4 regions of the Paenibacillus sp. FSL R7-0652 genome follow, and region 2 is predicted to be linked to each of the others. Evidence: predicted binding sites of a transcription regulator. Region 2 holds the regulator's gene; each other region holds the start of a gene.

What was found. The regulator Rex, encoded in region 2, represses fermentation and respiration genes when NADH is low (regulators of the CRP and FNR family bind a similar motif). The targets are predictions, from matches to a motif close to TTGTGAAATATTTCACAA.
Region 1: MKY97_RS04140 (TIGR04053 family radical SAM/SPASM domain-containing protein) is a predicted target of Rex. The motif match lies at 1,901-1,918, and genes of this name have one in related genera.
Region 3: nadA (quinolinate synthase NadA) is a predicted target of Rex. The motif match lies at 2,558-2,575, and genes of this name have one in related genera.
Region 4: pflB (formate C-acetyltransferase) is a predicted target of Rex. The motif match lies at 2,560-2,577, and genes of this name have one in related genera.

What each region holds. Positions count from the first base shown of each region.
Region 1 is NZ_CP152001.1:903,985-909,051, reverse strand. Features, by position in the region: gene hemG (protoporphyrinogen oxidase) at 1-588, opposite strand, end outside; gene MKY97_RS04140 (TIGR04053 family radical SAM/SPASM domain-containing protein) at 613-1,800, opposite strand; gene MKY97_RS04135 (cobalamin-independent methionine synthase II family protein) at 2,216-3,376, opposite strand; gene MKY97_RS04130 (crosslink repair DNA glycosylase YcaQ family protein) at 3,523-4,719, opposite strand; gene MKY97_RS04125 (hypothetical protein) at 4,987-5,067, opposite strand, start outside.
Region 2 is NZ_CP152001.1:4,042,345-4,047,411, reverse strand. Features, by position in the region: gene dinG (ATP-dependent DNA helicase DinG) at 1-2,222, shown strand, start outside; gene MKY97_RS17840 (redox-sensing transcriptional repressor Rex) at 2,416-3,072, shown strand; gene MKY97_RS17835 (amidohydrolase) at 3,056-4,363, shown strand; gene MKY97_RS17830 (DUF5590 domain-containing protein) at 4,415-4,945, shown strand.
Region 3 is NZ_CP152001.1:62,603-67,669, reverse strand. Features, by position in the region: gene nadB (L-aspartate oxidase) at 1-1,513, opposite strand, end outside; gene nadA (quinolinate synthase NadA) at 1,549-2,487, opposite strand; gene ftsH (ATP-dependent zinc metalloprotease FtsH) at 2,789-4,831, opposite strand; gene hpt (hypoxanthine phosphoribosyltransferase) at 4,932-5,067, opposite strand, start outside.
Region 4 is NZ_CP152001.1:4,216,242-4,221,308, reverse strand. Features, by position in the region: gene adhE (bifunctional acetaldehyde-CoA/alcohol dehydrogenase) at 1-1,939, shown strand, start outside; gene MKY97_RS18745 (hypothetical protein) at 2,054-2,359, shown strand; gene pflB (formate C-acetyltransferase) at 2,660-4,918, shown strand; gene pflA (pyruvate formate-lyase-activating protein) at 5,005-5,067, shown strand, end outside.

The sequences.
Region 1 (5,067 bases), 3.1 Mb from region 2:
CAGCATCGGAAAGGTTGCCTGCACACTCAGTCCATCTGCATTACCCGCATAGATGCCTGCCAGAAGCGGCTCGGCAATCTGTTCCAATACTTCATCGCCGAGTCGTCTGCGCAGCAGCTGACCCAGTGATTCATCCTGTGGGCTTGACCGTCGCGGCAAAACAAGATCAGCCGCAGCGCGCACTTTACCCCGCAGTGATAACAGTCGGGTAGTTATAAACGGTTTCCATTTCGTGGGTACTCCGAGCATGAAACCATCCGGGATTGGATGCAGCTTGTTCCGATAGGCGATGTAACTGTGAGATACTCCCGGCCGCGTACCGACGATTTCTTCCCCCATGTCAAGCTCATGCATAAGCTCAATGATAGACGTTTTGCGTGCGAGAAAAGAATCGGGTCCCCGTTCGATCACAAATCCATCCCTTTTACCGGTGTGCACATGCCCGCCGAATCGATCTTTTTTTTCCACTATGACAATATCTGCTGTTACATCGTTTGCCCTGCAAAACTGCTCCACATAATAGGCTGCGCTTAATCCGGTAATACCGCCGCCAGCGATGACGACTTGTTTCCTGTGTTGATTCTCCATGTTACACTTCCCGCCATATAAACTTTATCGCAGCGCTGCCGGAATGTAGGCACATGCCGGATCACCAGCCATATAATCTCCTGTAACTGCATACGCTCTTGCTCTGGAGCCTCCGCACATCGTTTTGTACTCGCACACGCCGCATTTACCCTGCAGCTTCGACTTATCTCTAAGTGTCTGCATCACAGGTGAGTTTCTGTATACATCCATCAGTGATTCATCTTTCACATTACCGCACACCACAGGCAGGAAACCGCTGGGATAGACATCACCCGTATGACTGATAAACACAAATCCGTCCCCATCATTAACCCCTTGCGGTGCGCGTCCCAGCAAATCTTTGTGTTTGGAGAGGGCTGAACCTGCATTTTGATCTGCGTTGTCTTCTGAAAATCGCCCCGTATCTGGCCTTAATTCTACTTCCGAATGACGTCCCAAGTTGAATTCCGAGCTCTGCGCTAACCGCTGCTTTATTTGCTGCTCTGCCGCTGCCCGCTGCTGCATCATTACTCTTCTGTAGTGTGGTGCCTCCGTTGATTTCACGCCGTAAGGCATCTCATGAGCAAGCTGCACCATCCATTTCATAACCTGTTCATGCTCTTCCGGCGTGATCATATCCTTCTCCCGGGCTCTGCCTGTCGGAATGAGGAAAAAAAGACTCCACAGCACAACGCCCATCTCCTTCACCTTGCGGCTGATTGCATCCAGATCTTGAAGGTTATATCTGGATACCGTTGTGTTAATCTGAATTGGAATGTTTGCTTCCTGAAGAAACCGGATTCCCCTCATCGTCAGATCATACGAACCTCTCGTTCCGCGAAAATGATCGTGGATCTCGGCTGTTGACCCGTCCAGGCTGAACGCCCAGCGGGATAAACCCACTTTCTTGGCCTGCATAATTGCCGCTTGAGTGACCTTCGGGGTAGCGCTGGGCGTCATGGACACAGGCAGCCCCTTCTCCCGGATCGCATAGTCCGCCAGTTCAAACAGATCAGGCCGCATTAACGGATCTCCGCCGGTAAAGACAAACAGCGGCTGCTCCTCCAAAGCAGCGATGTCATCAATCAGCCGTTTCCCCTGTTCTGTAGTCAGCTGCCTCGGGTCCGCTCGATACTGGGCTTCGGCACGACAATGCAGACATTTCAGTGCACATGCCCGCGTCACCTCCCAGATCACAATGAAGGGATATCTGCTATAATCACGCGGCTTCATCTGCGGTCTTATCTGCTGCTTTTGGGCTTCGAGCTGCGGCATCATCATCCACTTTCCCCCTATCTACATGCCTAAGTGTAGAGCAGATGTCAGGTCAGGAAAGTGAGAAGAATCACAATGCCGACATAACGATCACAAGTTAACGAATGTGTATCGCTGCGGGAATCTACATCAGTTGAACTCATGATGTCCCCCAGCCCACTCCGATGACAGAATAACCTGGAGAGCAGCAGCATTCCTCCGATTTTTGGATTTCCTTTTTCACATTAAAAAAGCGACCTTTCCCAAATGCTGCTTGGAAAAGATCGCTGTATCAAAGGCTTCACGTATTTATTTAGGGTCTACCCGTTTGAGCGGCATTGTTCAATACCTATGGCAATGATGTTTAAGGTTTATGTCTACGCGTGGATGGGAATCAGCTACCCCAGTACTGCTTCGCAATCTGCTGACCCTGATGAATCTTCGCCCACTGCTGCGCTTCGCTCAGTTCGTTCCCCCCATCGCAAGAGGCAAATCCGCACTGATGAGACAGCAGCAATCTGTCCTTGTCGATGATTTTGGATGCTTCGTCCAGCAGGCGCACTACGCGTTCTTCATCGTCGAGTGTGCTCGTTTTGGAAGACAGCAGTCCCAGTACAATTTCCGTATCCGGTCTGTCCTTGAACACTTCCAGCGCTTCGATGGAACCTGCGCGGTCATCATCCCACTCCAGGAAGAAGCGGTCATACTTCAACTGCTTCAGGAACAGATTCGCAATCTTCGCATACGACCCGCCACCCATGTTGCGGGAATCATAGTTGCCGCGGCAGTTATGTGTCCACATTTTCAGACCCAGGCTGTGACCGAAGTCAATGACCGTATTGTTAATATCAATAAACTCCGTGGCGAGACCCTGGACTTCCTCTTGATTAATATGCTCCCCGGTAAACGGCGAGTTCGGATTGTCATCTGCAAACAGCTCCCACAAACAGTCGTCCATCTGCAAAATTGTCCCGCCTGCAGCGGCAAACTCCTGTACAAACTCCTTGTAGGCATTCACCAGACCCGCCTTCAGTTCCTGTGTATTCTGATACACCGCATCTTTACCTCCGATGTTGTCCGACCATGACAGCTCACCGAAAATATGGGACGGTGACGGGATGCAGAGTTTAGTCTGCTGGTCACCCGCTTGATCCTGCAGCTGTTTGAACAGTTGAATGAAATGATGATTCCTGCCGCTCAGTGTGCCCGTAATGCGCAGCCCGATGTCTTTGCGTGTTTCATATTTGGAAGTGCCGTCCACATCCCGGAAAAAGTACCCATGATCCGCGATATAACGCTCCACTCCGCCAAAGCCCCAGACAAAGTCGAGATGCCACATGGATTTGGAGAACTCACCGTCCGTGATGACGGACAGATCATTTTCGATTTCTTTTTGGATCACTTGTTCAATCGCCTTGGTCTCACACTGCTGGTATCCTTCAAAGTTCTCATAGAATGGGTACTGGATATCATCTCGGTGTTCAATCTGTGTCTTATATGTCAACAGCTCTTCCGGCCGCAATAAACTTCCCACGATCTGAAACTTGTCTGTCATGTAAATAACCCCCTCGTTGTATATGATTATCATATCACGCTGAGCAGGGTTAGAAGAGATACCAAAATAATATGACTGGTTATAGCTTCAGGCTATATCAAATATGACATTCAGGTTTGTTTTCAACCTACCTTTAAGAACAGTCCTTAACTCTCTATCAAAATGGTCTCACAGTGATTAAATATCGAAAACCGTTCGAAACATTCCCTCACTACGGTTACAAGTTCTTCGGTTAGCTTGATGTCTTTTTCGTACCAGACATGTTTAACAACCAGCCTTTCGAATTTACGTTCCACGGTAATCTCAGCTCTTCCGATAAACCGATCTCCATACAATAAAGGCAGCACATAATAACCGAATTTCCGTTTGAGAGCAGGCGTGTATATTTCCCATTTGTATTCGAAATCAAACAATTCATGAATTAACTTTCTATCCCACAATAAGTTATCGAGCGGGGCAATCAATTCGCAGCGCTTTTGTAACTCCGGATTTTGCAGTACGTGCTCGATAAGTGGTAAGTCTGCAGCCAGACAATATAATGGCTCCTTCATCTGTTCTACCTCGACAGCAGCGATACACTTCTCCAGCATCAGCTCATGAAAAGCTTTGCTGCGCTGCTCCGTTTTTAGTCCCCATATGTTAAGCCAGGCATCGGATGCACGGTTCCACAGTAAACCAACAGCACCGATTCGGCGCAATACTCTCCACTTGTGATGATCCAATTCGGTCAGCAGCGGCTCGGGTGCATGCAGCACATCAGCCCGTATGTGTTTCTCAGCTATATCATAATATTTACGTGTGCCTTTTTTATGATGGATCACGAGTTCACCTGTCGAATACATCTGTTCCAGCACCGAGCGTGCAGCATTGCTGCCACTACTCCAGTGAATGGCTGAACGCCAAGTGAAATCTCCTTCTAGCTGCAGTGCATTTAATTCATTTGAACTGACCGGACCAACCTCCTGTATGTGGGCTCTTACTTGTCTTGTCATTGTCTCCATTTGGGGATAGCTTTCCGCATGCTGCCTGGCGGCTTGTCTGTAACGTTCGAAATAAGGCCAGTCCTGAGCCGGAATTATAGCGAGATTCTTGTCGGGATAATCGATCAGCAATCGGTCCTGATACAGCAGCTCGCTCAGCATATTCTTGCTGAAGCCGCTGATGCGTGACTGCAGTACTAACTCGGCGTTCTTCCCACAGATATCGATCGGATCATATTGAATGCAGCCAACCTGTCTTATGAAATCCATAACTCCTGATTTACCAATGTATCGGTAACCACCTATTAGCCCATGCTTCAACAATATAAACTGTCTGGCTTGATGTTTGGTTAATCGTATCATCAACGTGTCCACCCTTCATAAGCTCAACCACTGCAATCCCCGAATATGTAAAAACACCAACGAAACAAAACGTACGTTCCTATTTCATTTTAACTTCGCTGCCGTATAAAAACAACAAATAGTACAGCATAACAACTGTATTTTGTTCCAATTCAATCTGCATTACTTTCTCAACTTTGGAGCTTTTGAGCACTACAACCTCTTAATAAAAAAACTCCAATTTTAGTTGGAGTTCCATCACAATGGTTAACATGCAAAATTCAAATTTCACACCGTTCTGCGGCGCAGTTCATAGAAATACTGTACGGCAGAATGCTTCATTTTAATCGACTCGGACATGTTCAGAAT
Region 2 (5,067 bases):
TTAATGTTAGCGACTGGACGGAGATCGGAGCGCCACGTGATGAGAGAGAAGCGAATCCGCTGGAAGGTGTCAGCTTTGATCAGTTTATGGATCAGGTAAGAGACAACCTCAAAGAGACGCTGGATCATTACGAAGAACGTGAAGCTCAGACACAGATGTTCAGCAGCGTACGACAGGCGCTGGACGAAGAGAAACATTTATTGCTGGAAGCCGGAACAGGAACCGGAAAATCACTGGGATACCTTTTGCCTGCCATTTATGAAAGTGTCAAACAGGAGCAGAAGGTGATGGTAAGCACCCACACCATTAACCTGCAGGAGCAGCTGCGCGAACGGGATATTCCGATGCTGACGCAGGTGGTTCCGTTTCCGTTTAAAGCATCGGTGTTCAAGGGCAGAGGTCATTACCTGTGTCTGCGTAAATTCGAGCACAAGATTAATAAACGGGAATTTGCCACGCCTAAAGAGGACTACTTCACCGCAGCCCAAATGATTGTATGGCTCACACAGACCGAGACGGGTGATGATGAAGAATTAAACCTCAGTGCACGCGGAGGCGATTTCTGGGAGACGGTACAGAGTGAATCCGAGTCCTGTCTCGGCAGATCCTGTCCGTGGTTCCGCAAGTGCTTCTATCATCGTGCCAAACATGAAGCAGGACTTTCTGACATCGTGATTACCAATCACTCGAAGCTGTTTACTGACGTGAAGGCTGCCCATCAGCTGCTGCCCGCGTATGAAAGTCTGGTTATTGATGAGGCGCATCATCTGGAAGATGTAGCAGGTAAACATCTGGGTCTTCATATGAAGTACTTCACCCTTGTTCACACGCTGACCCGCTTGTTCAAAGACAGCCGCAACGGTCAGCTGCCGATGCTGCGTTCTCAGCTGTCCGGACATGAAAATGCGGTGCAGTGGGGTTCTATGGTGGATCAAATGTTCCCGCTTGCCGTTGAGGTTAAGGAGATGTGGGACCGTCTGAGCGACGCTTTGTTTGGCCTGCTGCCGGAACGCAGTGATGCTTCACCAGGTGAAACCGGGCAGTTCTCCCTTCGTTTGAAGGCTTCGCAGAAACCTGCGAAATGGCAGGAGCTGCAGGAACTGGAGAACCAAATCTATGTGACCCTTGGTGACTTGGTGCGCAAAGGGGATAAGCTGCTGCTTGAAGTGAAAGAGGATCAGGACGATTATCAGTCTGACAGTTTAATTACGGATATCACCGGGCTGTTAAAGGATCTGACGACATTAAAGGAGAATTTAAGATTCTTCATGCGTATGGACGATGCCAAGACGGTGTATTGGATGGAGGCCAGCGGCCAGTTCCGCAGCAAATCACTGCAGCTGTATGCTGTTCCTGTAGATGTAAGTGCACAGCTGAAAGAGATGTTTTTTGATAAAAAGAAAAGCGTTGTGCTTACGTCGGCTACGCTGTCCGTGGATAAGTCATTCCAATTCATGATTGAACAGCTTGGCCTGCAGGAAGCTTCCGACAATAACCGCCTTCTTACATCCATGCTGCCTTCACCGTTCAATTATAGGGAACAGGCCTTGTTAGTCATTCCGCGTGATTTTCCAAGTCTGAAAGGCAGTGTAGGAGATGCTCACTTTGTACAGATGCTGGTACAGTCCCTTGCCGAGACGGCGATTGCGACACAGGGACGTATGATGGTGCTGTTCACCTCATACAAAATGCTGAGACAAGTGTATGAGCCGTTGAAGGAGGCTTTATCCGGGAATGATATCTCCCTATTGGGCCAAGGCGTTGACAGCGGTAACCGTTCCAAGCTCACACGAAGATTCCAGGATGCCAAAGCGGCAGTTCTGCTGGGTACGAGCAGCTTCTGGGAAGGGGTAGATATTCCAGGTGAAGCCCTCACTTGTCTCGCAATCGTAAGGCTGCCGTTTCAGCCGCCTAACCATCCGCTTCTGGAAGCAAAGAGTGAACTGCTGCAGGAGCAGAAAAAAAATCCGTTTATGAAACTGTCTGTCCCTCAGGCCGTCATCCGGTTCAAACAGGGATTTGGCCGGTTGGTTCGGACAGGCAAGGATCGGGGGATCGTTATCGTGTATGATACGCGAGTAATTGAAGCTTATTATGGCAAGTACTTCCTGTATTCCTTACCTGGACCCAAAATGGAGCATATGCTGACAGAACAGATGGTTCCGCGTATCGCCGAATGGCTGGATCGTCCCATCGTGAATGAAAATGATTCGATTTTGTAAGCTATAGCATTGCATTGTACTTCTGCATAGCGTTAAACTCGAAAGAGACTTCGAAAAGCAGCACATCATGAACTTATAATCCCAACAATACGGGCATTCTGTATGAGGAATGATGCATATTTTGCATGTATACAGAATGCTCCATTTTTCAATATTTATTATTTTATCGTGGCAATGGTAAGGGGGAGCAGGAATGAAATCGGATAAAATTTCGGAAGCGGTAGTACGGCGTCTGCCCGTATATTTGCGTTATCTTAACGAGTTGGTTCAGCGTGAGGTGACCACAGTTTCTTCACAGGAGCTTGGACAGCGATTGGATCTGAATCCGGCCCAGATTCGCAAGGACCTGGCTTATTTTGGTGATTTTGGCCGTAAAGGAATCGGGTATGACGTTTCTTATCTGATCGAGAAGATTCGTCACATTTTGAAGATTGACCAGCAGATTAATGTGGCTCTGGTTGGAGCGGGTAATCTAGGACAAGCGTTGTCCAACTACAATGCTTACTTGAAAGACAATATGAAGATTGTTGCTATTTTTGATGCGTTCGGACCGAAGATTGGCAGTAAGATTAACAGTCTGACTGTCCAGCCGATGGAAGAGCTTGCAGCAGCGGTACAAAAAGATAACATTCGCATCGGGATTATTACGGTTCCGGATACGGAAGCTCAGAACGTCGCGGATCAGCTGATTGAATCGGGAATCGAGGCAATTCTGAATTTTGCACCAACGATTCTAAAAACACCATCACATGTTCGTATCCATCACGCTGACTTTACAACAGATCTGCTCAGTTTGGCTTATTATTTAGAAAACGGGAAGGAAGAAGAGTCTGATGACAACAACGAATAGATGGGTAATTCAAAACGGTAAATTTGCCGTAAACGAAGGCGCAAACTGGACAATAGTTCAAGGGTATATGGTCATTCAGGATGACAAGATTGTGCATATTGGTGAGACGCTGCCGGATGGAGACGAGCAACTGGCGAAAGTGGATGGAAAAGGACTTCTCTTCCTGCCGGGTCTGATCAATACGCATGGTCATGCGGCCATGTCACTGCTTCGGGGTCATGGGGACGATCTGGCACTTCAGGTATGGCTCCAGGAAAAAATGTGGCCGATGGAAGCAAAAATGACTTCGGAAGACGTTTACTGGGGCGCATCGCTTTCGGTGCTTGAAATGCTAAAAGGCGGAACAACAGCGTTCCTGGACATGTATGATCATATGGATCAGGTGGCAAGAGTGGTTGAACAGTCCGGGGCAAGAGCTGCACTGGCTCGCGGTGTGATTGGACTTTGTTCCGAAGAAGAGCAGATGCGCAAGCTGGAAGAGTCCGCAGCATTTGCGCGTGAATGGAACGGACAGGCGGATGGACGGATCACAACGGTTATCTCCCCGCACGCACCTTACACATGCCCTCCAGATTACATAGAGAAGCTTGTACAGGCCGCGCATGACCTTAACCTGCCGCTGCACACGCATATGTCAGAGACATTACGTGAAGTAGAGCAGAACGTGACAGATTACGGCCTGCGCCCTGTAGCTCACCTAGAGAAGCATGGCTTTTTCTCACTTCCATCGCTTGTAGCCCATGCGGTTCATCTGAACGATGAAGAAATTGAGATTCTGGCCCGACATGATGTGGCAGTATCGCATAATCCGGGCAGCAATCTAAAGCTTGCTTCCGGAGTGGCCCGTGTGCCTGCTATGTTGAAAGCAGGGGTTACCGTGTCTCTGGGTACAGACGGACCCGCAAGCAACAACAACCTGGATATGTTTGAGGAAATGAGACTTGCCGCACTGATTCATAAAGGTGTATCTGGCGATCCAACTGCGGTTCCTGCGGGTGAAGCACTGCTGCTTGGAACAGGTTTCGGCGCGAAGTCTATTTTCCTGAACGACACGGGTGCGCTGCGAATGGGGATGAAGGCAGATTTTATTGCGCTGAATATTGAACAGGCTCATTTTTATCCGCATACGGATCTGATCTCTCATGCGATCTATTCTGCCTCGGCTAAAGATGTGGAACATGTATGGGTAGACGGAAAACAAGTGGTGAAACATGGCGAGTGTTTGACAATGGATGAGGAGCGCATTTTGCGGGAATCTCAATTGGCCTTTGATCAGCTTCTTGCCCGTTAAAAGACAAGCTGGCCATCAACGCGCAGTATTCAGAGAAAGGAAGTTCAGCTCTTGAAGAAGAAAAAGAAGTGGATCTGGATATCGCTGCTCATTCTGGTTCTGATCTTGTTTGGACTTCAAAGGTATTACGTCTATGTAACACAAGATCAGCGTAAAGAAGAGGCATTGGCTGTACAAGCCGCACAAGACCAGTTGGGGATTACATCGCCTGATGAGCTTCGAAAGTACGTCTGGGGCGAGAAGAATGGCTCTGACAACATCTATTGGACGATGACCGCCAAAAATAAAGATAATCAAAACGTAATGGTGTGGGTTAAATTTGATAACAACAACCAGCCAGTCCAGGGCGCTGCGGGAGTACACAGTGAATTGATCCAGAACGGGATGTCCGAAACGCAGATTCGCAGCCGATTTAGTTCCGAGGTGCCGGGTGGTGAGATCAAACGGATCATGCCAGGTGTCGTGAATAATATCTACGTATGGCAAGTGTACTACAAAGATGGTACGCATAATTATTATCGTTTTTATCGGTTTAGCAATGGAGAGCAGGTAGATTTGGTCTATACCGTACCGAACAGCTAGAGTCTAAAAAGAGCAGGAAACCGGCAGTCAGCACATCGACTGAACCGGTTTTTTGGCTTTTCTATCAAATGATTGTGAATTAAATAGTTAAAATTAATAATTTATTCATATTTTCACCTTCG
Region 3 (5,067 bases), 2.7 Mb from region 2:
GCGCTCCGCTGGTGACAAGCCATGCACAGGTCAGAAGATTGGCATACTCCAGTTCTTCCCTTTGGGTAAGTCTTTGATCAAAAAAAGACAACTCCTGCTGCAGCTTATCCTTTGCCTGCTGCAGGCTCTTTCCGTTTCTTCGAAGTCCTACTTGACGAACCATCATCTTCTGCAGACGCAAACGTCTTTCCGATATCGGCTCGGAAGGCCGCTGCTCTTTCTCACGGCTGATGCTCTTATTGTCCAAGCTTAGAGATTTCACATCAATCCCAAGTGATTCATGAAGTGAAGGCAGGGAATGAATACGTTCCACGATTCTTCGTCCAAATACAATCGCTTCAGATAAGGAATTGCTCGCTAGTCTATTAGCTCCGTGTACACCTGTAGAGGATACCTCACCGCATGCAAATAATCGGGCAATGCTGCTTTCACCGCTCAAATCTGTTTTTACTCCGCCCATCATATAATGCGCAGCAGGGGCAACGGGAATCCAATCTGTGGTCAGATCAAGCCCGTACCGCATGCAGGTTTCGTAAATAGTAGGAAAGCGATGCTTTACCATCTCCGGCTGCTCATGTGTAATGTCGAGGTATACAAACGTGCTGTTAGTCAGTTCCATTTCGCTAACAATTGCTCTGGCTACAACATCCCGTGGTGCGAGTTCAAGCTGCGTGTGGTACTTCTCCATAAAACGTTCACCCTTCACGTTGCGAAGGAACGCACCCTCCCCGCGTACAGCTTCAGATATCAAAAAGCGCGGAGCCCCGGGGTAACACAGAGAAGTCGGGTGGAACTGAATAAATTCCATATCACGAACGACTGCACCTGCCCGATAAGCCATCGCAACACCATCTGCGGTAGCCACATTGGGATTGGTTGTATAACGATACAGCTGCCCCGCCCCGCCTGAGCAGAGCACTGTGGCCTTTGCTTTGACGAACACCTTTGAACCGTCTTCTTTCAGAATCAGAGCACCGATGCACTCCCCATGATCCGTAATGAGATCAACGACAAAATGCTCATCCCAAACATCAATTCCAGAATGTTCATGGACCTCCACAGCGAGCGCTCTGACGATCTCATATCCGGTGGCATCTCCGTTGGCATGTAAAATACGGCGGTGGCTGTGCGCACCCTCCTGCGTCAACGCCAACTCGCCGTTCTCTTGATCAAATAATGTTCCCAGACGGATCAGTTCTCTGACTCCGTCCGGGCCCTCGTTTACCAATACCTCCACTGCCTCAGAGCGGCATAAGCCTGCTCCAGCGGCAAGGGTATCCTGCAAATGGTATACAGGTGAATCATCTTCAGCAATTACAGCCGCAATGCCCCCCTGCGCATATCTGGTGTTGCTCTCAAGCAAAGACTTCTTCGTAATCATCAATACCCGATGCTGTTCGCTGGCTTTAATCGCGGTAAACAGACCGGCAATGCCTGAACCGATCACCAGCACATCAGTCTCCACCATCGGCAGCGCAGAGAGATCAAAATCATATATATATTGCGGTATCATCTTATTCACCTGTCTCGGAGCAAGAGTAACGCATGTTACTTCACCAGTAACATGCGCTCTAGTGATTCTCTGGCTTTATCAGCAACAGCCGGCGGTACATAAATCTGCGGTTTCATCGTTTCCAGACATTTGACCAGCTTTTTGAGGTTGTTGACCTTCATGTTAGGACATACCAGGAACTTCGTCGCAAAATGGAACTGTTTATCCGGGCTGTCAAGACGCAGCTGATATCCTGTACCATCCTCGGTACCAACAATGAACTCTTTGGTTGCTGATTTCTTGCAGTACTCCAGGATTGCTGTTGTGCTGCCTACGAAGTCCCCCATCTCTACAACCTCAGGACGACATTCGGGATGCACAACAAACTCAGCATTCGGATATTTAGCCTTCATTTCAACGACATCTTTTACGGTCAGCATATCATGCGTATTGCAGTAACCTTCCCAGATAATCATCTTTTTGTCTGTATGCTGCTGCACATAGTGCCCTAGATTTTTATCTGGCACCCAAATAATTTCCTCCGAATCCACCGATTGGATTACACGAACAGCATTAGCAGATGTACAGCAAATATCCGTTTCCGCTTTGATCTCAGCCGAAGAGTTAATGTATGTGACGACTTTAGCATTCGGATGCTGTGCCTTGAGCTTACGTAATCCATCCACGTTAACCATATCCGCCATCGGGCAGCCTGCACGTTCATCGGGAATCAGCACCGTCTTGTTCGGAGCCAAAATTTTAGCGCTTTCACCCATAAAATGAACACCGCAGAATACGATGACATCCGCATCTGTCTGCGCAGCTTTCTGAGCCAGCAGGAAGGAGTCTCCACGGAAATCTGCGACTTCCTGTACCTCGTCACGTTGATAGTAATGAGCAAGAATAATGGCATTGCGTTCCTTCTTGAGTTCCATCAGCCGCTCACGCAGCTCGCGATTCATCTCAGCCTTGCGCTCTAAAGCCAGAGCTTCCACCTGTGATCCTCTCCTTATCGGGACAGCGTCAAGCGCTGTTTCATAGGACTAACTAAGTCGTTATATTCGCTGGTGAAACGAATCACAAGCGGTTTAACAACTAATGTACACAACGTTCACGACTCTGTCAATAAATGAAAAAGGGCAGGATATCCCCTCTTATCCCCCTTATACTATCCGGTTCGCCATCTAGCTCTCGATTATCCTTTCCTTCTCTAAATGAATAATTATTTGCAAAAAAAGAGAGCCACGAGGGCTCTCTTTCATCATGCCGGCATCATCGCCGGCCATTCATTACATATTATGATGTTGGCTTTGTGCCGCCATCATTCGGATCACTGCCGCCTTTATCCATGTCCGGAGTTTCGTTAGGAATGTCTCCAACTGGTAGCTCAGATGTTTCATCTTTGCCTTGAATGCGGACACGAACGTCACCGATATTATCGATGATTGGCTCGCCGCCTTCAGTTGGGGTGCCTTCTCCTGAGTTATCGCCTTCCGGTTTTGGCGTCAGAGAACCTGTTTCGATCAATTGCTTGATCTGATCCATTTCGAGCGTTTCCACTTCAAGCAGTGTTTCAGCGATCAGATGCATCTCTCTCGTATGTTTTGTAAGGAGAGCTTTACACTTCTCATAGCAGTCGTTAATAAAACGCTGCATCTCTTGGTCAATCTCATATGCGATGGAATCCGAGTAATTCTGTTCGTGACCGATATCCCGTCCGAGGAATACCTGTCCTTGTGAACTTCCGAACTGCATTGGACCCAGTTTCTCACTCATACCGTATTCCATAACCATGCTGCGCACAATACCTGTCGCCTGCTGGAAGTCACTGTACGCACCGGTACCAATCTCTCCGATGAACAGTTCTTCCGCTACGCGACCTCCAAGGAGTCCGGTTACTTTATCCAGCAGCTCCTGCTTGGTAACAAGCATGCGGTCTTCTTTTGGCAACATGATTACATATCCACCCGCACGTCCGCGCGGAATGATGGTCACTTTATGTACCATATCAGCATGTTCCAGGAAGTATCCTACAATGGTATGGCCTGCTTCGTGATAAGCGACAATACGTTTCTCGCGATCGCTGATGACACGGCTTTTCTTCTCCGTACCCACAATAACACGGTCAATTGCCTCATCGACTTCACGCATGGAAATATCTTTTCTGTTACGGCGTGCTGCAAGCAGTGCCGCTTCATTCAGTAAGTTCTCCAAGTCTGCGCCTGAGAACCCTGTTGTACGCTTCGCGATAATGTCCAGTCTCACATCTTTTGTGAGTGGTTTATTGCGGGAGTGTACTTTCAGAACAGCTTCACGGCCCCTAACGTCTGGACGATCCACTGTGATTTGACGGTCAAAACGGCCTGGACGCAGCAGCGCAGGGTCAAGAATATCTGCACGGTTTGTCGCAGCAACGATGATAATACCTTCGTTCGCTCCAAAACCGTCCATTTCAACAAGCAGCTGGTTGAGGGTTTGTTCACGTTCATCATGACCGCCACCAAGACCAGCACCACGCTGACGTCCCACTGCATCAATCTCGTCAATAAAGATGATACATGGTGCGTTTTTCTTCGCATTTTCGAACAAGTCACGAACACGTGATGCACCGACACCGACAAACATTTCAACAAAGTCAGAACCGGAAATGCTGAAGAATGGCACACCCGCTTCACCAGCTACGGCACGAGCGAGCAATGTTTTACCTGTACCTGGAGGACCTACAAGCAGTACGCCCTTCGGAATCCGTGCACCAACAGCTGCGAATTTCCGAGGGTCCTTGAGGAAGTCTACCACTTCAACAAGCTCCTGTTTCTCCTCGTCAGCACCTGCAACATCTTCAAATGTAACTCGTTTCTTCTCTTCATTGTAGAGACGAGCACGGCTTTTACCAAAGTTCATTACTTTACCGCCGCCGCCTTGAGCCTGATTGAACAGGAAGAAGAACAGCAGGAACATAATGATCAGGGGAATAAAGGAGGTCAGCAGTGTTAACCAGATGCTGTCACCTTTCATTGGTTCCTGATGATATTCAAATTTGTTAGCTTCACTTGCAGCTACAAGTTCGGTAATTGCCTCATCCGTAGGAGGAATATACGTTGAGAAATTTTCTGATTTGGCACCATCAGGTGCTTGTTTGTATCGGCCGGTCACGAGATATGTCTGACCGTTGAATTGAACAGTCACTTCGGCGATATTGTTGGCTTTAACCTCAGCGCGAAACTGATCATATCTAGGGTTTTCTATAACATCGTTTCCATCTGTGATAAATCTAACTAAACCCACCACAACTAAAAAAAGAATCAAATAAAAAGCAGAATTCCGCATGAAGCGATTCATCCCCTACCTCCTCTCGAGACACTTTAATTATTTTAACATAGCCCGGCGTGGCTTCTCAATAGATGCCAAAAACAGCTCAAGGCATGGGCCTTGCATGAAATCAGCTTGTGTAGATCTCGGGTTTCAGAATCCCGATGTATGGCAGGTTCCGGTAGTGTTCGGCATAATCCAAACCGTATCCAACGATGAATGCATCAGGAATGTCAAAGCCTGTATAATGGGCTTCCAATTCCACC
Region 4 (5,067 bases), 170 kb from region 2:
TAACGTACCTTGCTTTATTGAAAAAAGTGCAGATATCAACCAGGCGGTAACGGATTTGATTCTGTCGAAGTCTTTTGACAATGGTATGATCTGTGCTTCCGAACAAGCGGTTATTATTGAAGAACCGATCTTCGATCAAGTGAAAAAGAAAATGATTACGAATGGCTGTTACTTTGTAAACAAAGACGAAGCCGCCAAATTGACGGCAGGTGCGATCAACGCAGAGAAATGTGCAGTTAACCCGACCATTGTAGGTCAGTCCGCTGTGAACATTGCCAAAATGTGCGGCATTGAAGTACCGGCAGGCACTAAAATTCTGGTAGCCGAGATTGAAGGTGTGGGCACCAAATTCCCATTGTCCGCAGAGAAACTGAGTCCGGTGCTGGCATGTTACAAAGTAAAAACCGCAAAAGATGGTATTGAGCGTGCAGCAGAAGTGGTTGCTTTTGGCGGAATGGGTCACTCCTCCGTGATTCACTCGAACAATGAAGAAGTGATCAACCAGTTTGCGGATCGCCTGCAAACCGGACGGATTATCGTGAACTCACCTTCAACACATGGTGCAATCGGAGATATCTACAATACGAATATGCCATCACTGACTCTGGGTTGTGGATCGTACGGACGTAACTCAACATCTTCTAACGTAACGGCTGTAAACTTAATCAACGTGAAAAGGGTGGCTCGTCGTACCGTGAATATGCAGTGGTTCAAAGTGCCGAACAAAGTATACTTCGAAAAAGGGGCAACCCAATACCTTGCCAAAATGCCGGACATTACCCGTGTAGCGATTATTACAGATGCGATGATGGTCAAACTCGGATATGTGGAAAAAGTAGAGCATTATCTGCGTCAACGTCAGACACCGGTTGCGATTGAAGTTTTCTCTGAAGTTGAGCCTGACCCGTCAACAACAACAGTAGATCGCGGTAAAGCAATGATGGAACGCTTCCAGCCGGACTGCATTATCGCGCTCGGCGGCGGATCACCGATGGATGCTGCCAAAGCGATGTGGTTGTTCTATGAGTACCCAGATACCGACTTTAACAACCTGAAACAAAAATTCATGGATATTCGTAAACGGATCTACAAATATCCAAGACTCGGATCGAAAGCAAAATTTGTAGCTATTCCAACAACATCAGGTACAGGTTCTGAAGTTACATCGTTTGCGGTAATTACGGATAAAGAGCACGGCAATACCAAGTATCCGCTGGCTGACTATGAATTGACACCAGACGTAGCGATTGTTGACCCAGAATTCGTATACAGCTTGCCAAGAACCGCAGTAGCCGATACCGGCATGGACGTACTGACTCACGCGATTGAAGCATACGTATCCGTCATGGCGAATGACTATACAGATGGTCTGGCGATTAAAGCGATCCAGCTGGTGTTCCAATACCTGGAACAATCGTCGCTGCAGGGTGATAAACTGGCACGCGAGAAAATGCATAATGCTTCGACGATTGCCGGTATGGCCTTTGCCAACGCGTTCCTGGGCATTAACCACAGTTTGGCGCACAAATGGGGCGGTCAGTACCATACTGCACATGGACGCACCAATGCGATCTTATTGCCGCACGTTATTCGTTACAATGCGAAAAAACCAACGAAATTTGCATCGTTCCCGAAATATTCGCACTTTGTAGCTGATGAACGTTACGCCGAAATTGCACGTATTCTCGGATTGCCGGCACGTACAACCGAAGAAGGCGTAAACAGCTTGATCAAAGCGATTCGCGATCTGAACAAAAAACTGGGCATCGAAGAATCGTTCCAGGAAATCGGATTTGACGCCAAAGACTTCGAATCGCGTGTAGATTACTTGGCTGACCGTGCCTTCGAAGACCAATGTACAACAGCGAATCCAAAACTGCCGCTGGTCACTGAGCTGGCTGATGTATACCGCAACGCTTTCTACGGCAAATTTGAATAAGACGCATAGAGTTGAGGCAATTGATTCAGGGTTCCCCGTATTGGGGAGCCCCCATTGCCGTATCCATGTGGAAAGAGCTAATAAAGAAAAAGGAAAGGGGGTGAGAAAGGAGAGGTGGGCAAGCGGAAATGGCAGAAAAACGGAGGAGCAAAGCGTCCGTTTTTCAGGAACTTCATTCAAGCCCTTAGTTGCTCCAAGCATAGCGGAGCAATGGTTCCCCAAATGGTAGGAACGGAAGAGGGGGTGGCTGTTTGCACAATAGAGGTTCACACGATAACGGAGCGGGCAGAAGAAACGGAAGAAGCAGAGCGTTCGCTTGAAAGCTTTCTGAAAGAAAGCTGCATCGGAAGCATACGCTTATCACCGGATTTTCACTTTGGAAAAGTGAATGGAAAAAATCCGGGGATAACAGCGATCTGAAGTTGTTCTGCCCGCGGAGTGGTTAAGTGTGAACAGCCCTCGTGTCGTGCAATAAGACACCCCCAACTGGAGTGACATACATTGCTTGCTTTGTGACAAAAATCACAGATGATGAAACCAACAGGACGTATACTGAAAATGTAAGAAAAACATTCATTCCGCGGTTCCGGTTCCCCAGTAGAGAGAACGTGTTCCGGCTCATGTGAAACAATTCACATAAATCGCGGCTCTGGACTCACGATGATTTGTTTTTGCAATGATGTGAAGTGTCCAGAAATCCAAATTAGCGGAGGGATTACGATGTCGGTGATCGAAAAAGATGTTAAACAACAAACAGGCTGGAGAAACTTTACCAAAGGAACATGGACAAAAACTGTAGATGTGAATGATTTTCTGGGACATAACCTGTCTCCATACTACGGGGATGAATCTTTCCTCGCAGGTGCTACTCAAAACACAAAAGAACTGTGGGATATTGTATCGGATCTGACCAAAAAAGAACGCGATAATGGTGGCGTGCTTGATGTGGATGTGAATACACCTTCTACAATTACATCCCACCAGCCGGGTTACCTGGATCAGTCCAAAGAGCAGATCGTTGGTGTTCAGACAGACGCTCCATTCAAACGTTCCATTCAGCCATTCGGCGGAATTCGCATGATGATTGATGCATGTGAAGCATACGGCTTCGAAATGCCTCAAGGTGTCATTGATATATTTACAAACATTCGTAAAACGCATAACCAAGGTGTATTTGATGCTTACACTGCCGAGATGCGTGCAGCACGTAAAGCGGGTATTATCACAGGTTTGCCGGATGCTTACGGCCGTGGCCGGATTATCGGTGATTATCGCCGGGTTGCTTTGTACGGTGTAGATTTCCTCATTCGTAACAAAAAAGGCGAACTCAACGCGCTGGAAGTAGACGTCATTGATGAAGATGTCATTCGTCTGCGGGAAGAATTGTCCGAACAGATTCGTGCACTGCAGGAACTGAAACAACTGGGCGAGATGCATGGCTTCGATATTTCTTTGCCAGCAACAACGGCTAAAGAAGCGTTTCAGTGGCTGTACTTCGGTTACCTTGCAGCAATTAAAGAGCAAAACGGTGCAGCGATGTCTCTTGGACGCGTATCTTCTTTCTTGGATATCTACATTGAACGTGACTTGCAAGAAGGCATTCTGACTGAAGAACAGGCTCAAGAACTGGTTGACCACTTTGTGATGAAACTGCGGATTGTTAAATTCCTGCGCACGCCGGATTACAATGAATTGTTCAGCGGTGACCCAACTTGGGTGACCGAGTCCATCGGCGGGATGTCTATGAACGGTGAAACACGCGTAACCAAAAACAGCTTCCGCTTCCTGCACACGCTGCATAACCTGGGACCTGCTCCAGAGCCAAACTTGACTGTACTGTGGTCCACGAAGCTGCCTGAAGCCTTCAAAGATTACTGCAGTAAAGTATCTATTGAAACCAGCTCCATCCAGTATGAGAATGATGATCTGATGCGTCCAATCTATGGCGATGATTACGGTATTGCCTGCTGTGTATCCGCAATGAAAATCGGTAAACAAATGCAGTTCTTCGGAGCGCGTGCCAACTTGGCGAAAGCACTGCTGTATGCGATCAACGGTGGACGTGACGAAAAATCTGGAGCACAGGTTGGACCGGAGTATCCTGCCATCACAAGTGAAGTACTCGATTACAATGAAGTCATGAAACGTTTCAAACCGATGATGGAGTGGCTGGCAAAACTGTACATGAATACTCTTAACGTTATTCACTACATGCATGATAAATACAGCTACGAACGGATTGAAATGGCGCTTCATGATCGTGATATTCTGCGTACAATGGCCTGCGGTATCGCTGGACTCTCGGTCGCAGCTGACTCACTCAGTGCAATTAAATATGCCAAAGTTAAACCGATCCGCAACGAACAGGGCATTGCCGTTGATTTTGAAATCGAAGGTGAATTCCCTTGTTACGGCAACAACGATGACAGTGTTGACAGCATTGCTGTAGAATTGGTAGAAAGCTTCATGGGCATGATTCGCAAGCACAAAGCATACCGCAATGCGATGCCAACACAATCCGTACTGACGATTACTTCCAACGTAGTTTATGGTAAGAAAACAGGAACCACACCAGATGGACGTAAAGCAGGCGAGCCGTTTGCACCAGGGGCAAACCCAATGCATGGTCGGGACAAAAAAGGTGCACTGGCATCCCTCGGATCTGTAGCTAAACTGCCGTATGAACACAGCCTTGACGGTATTTCCAACACCTTCTCCATCGTGCCTAAAGCACTGGGTAAAGAAGATGCAGTTCGGAAATCCAATCTGACAGCGATGATGGATGGATATTTCGGTCAAAATGCGCATCACTTAAACGTAAACGTATTTGATCGTCAGCAGCTGATCGATGCGATGGACCACCCGGAACAATATCCGCAATTAACTATACGGGTGTCGGGTTACGCAGTTAACTTTATTAAACTGACACGTGAGCAGCAGCTGGATGTCATTAACCGTACATTCCACGGTTCAATGTAACTCACTTTTCTGTAATCCAGAGAGGGATTTCGAATCATCATAAAAAGCAGGCGCATAGCGGATGCGAATAGAAAGGAAGAGGCAGCATGGTTAACGGACATATTCATTCACTCGAAACTTTCGGGACGGTTGACGGCCCCGGCATCCGC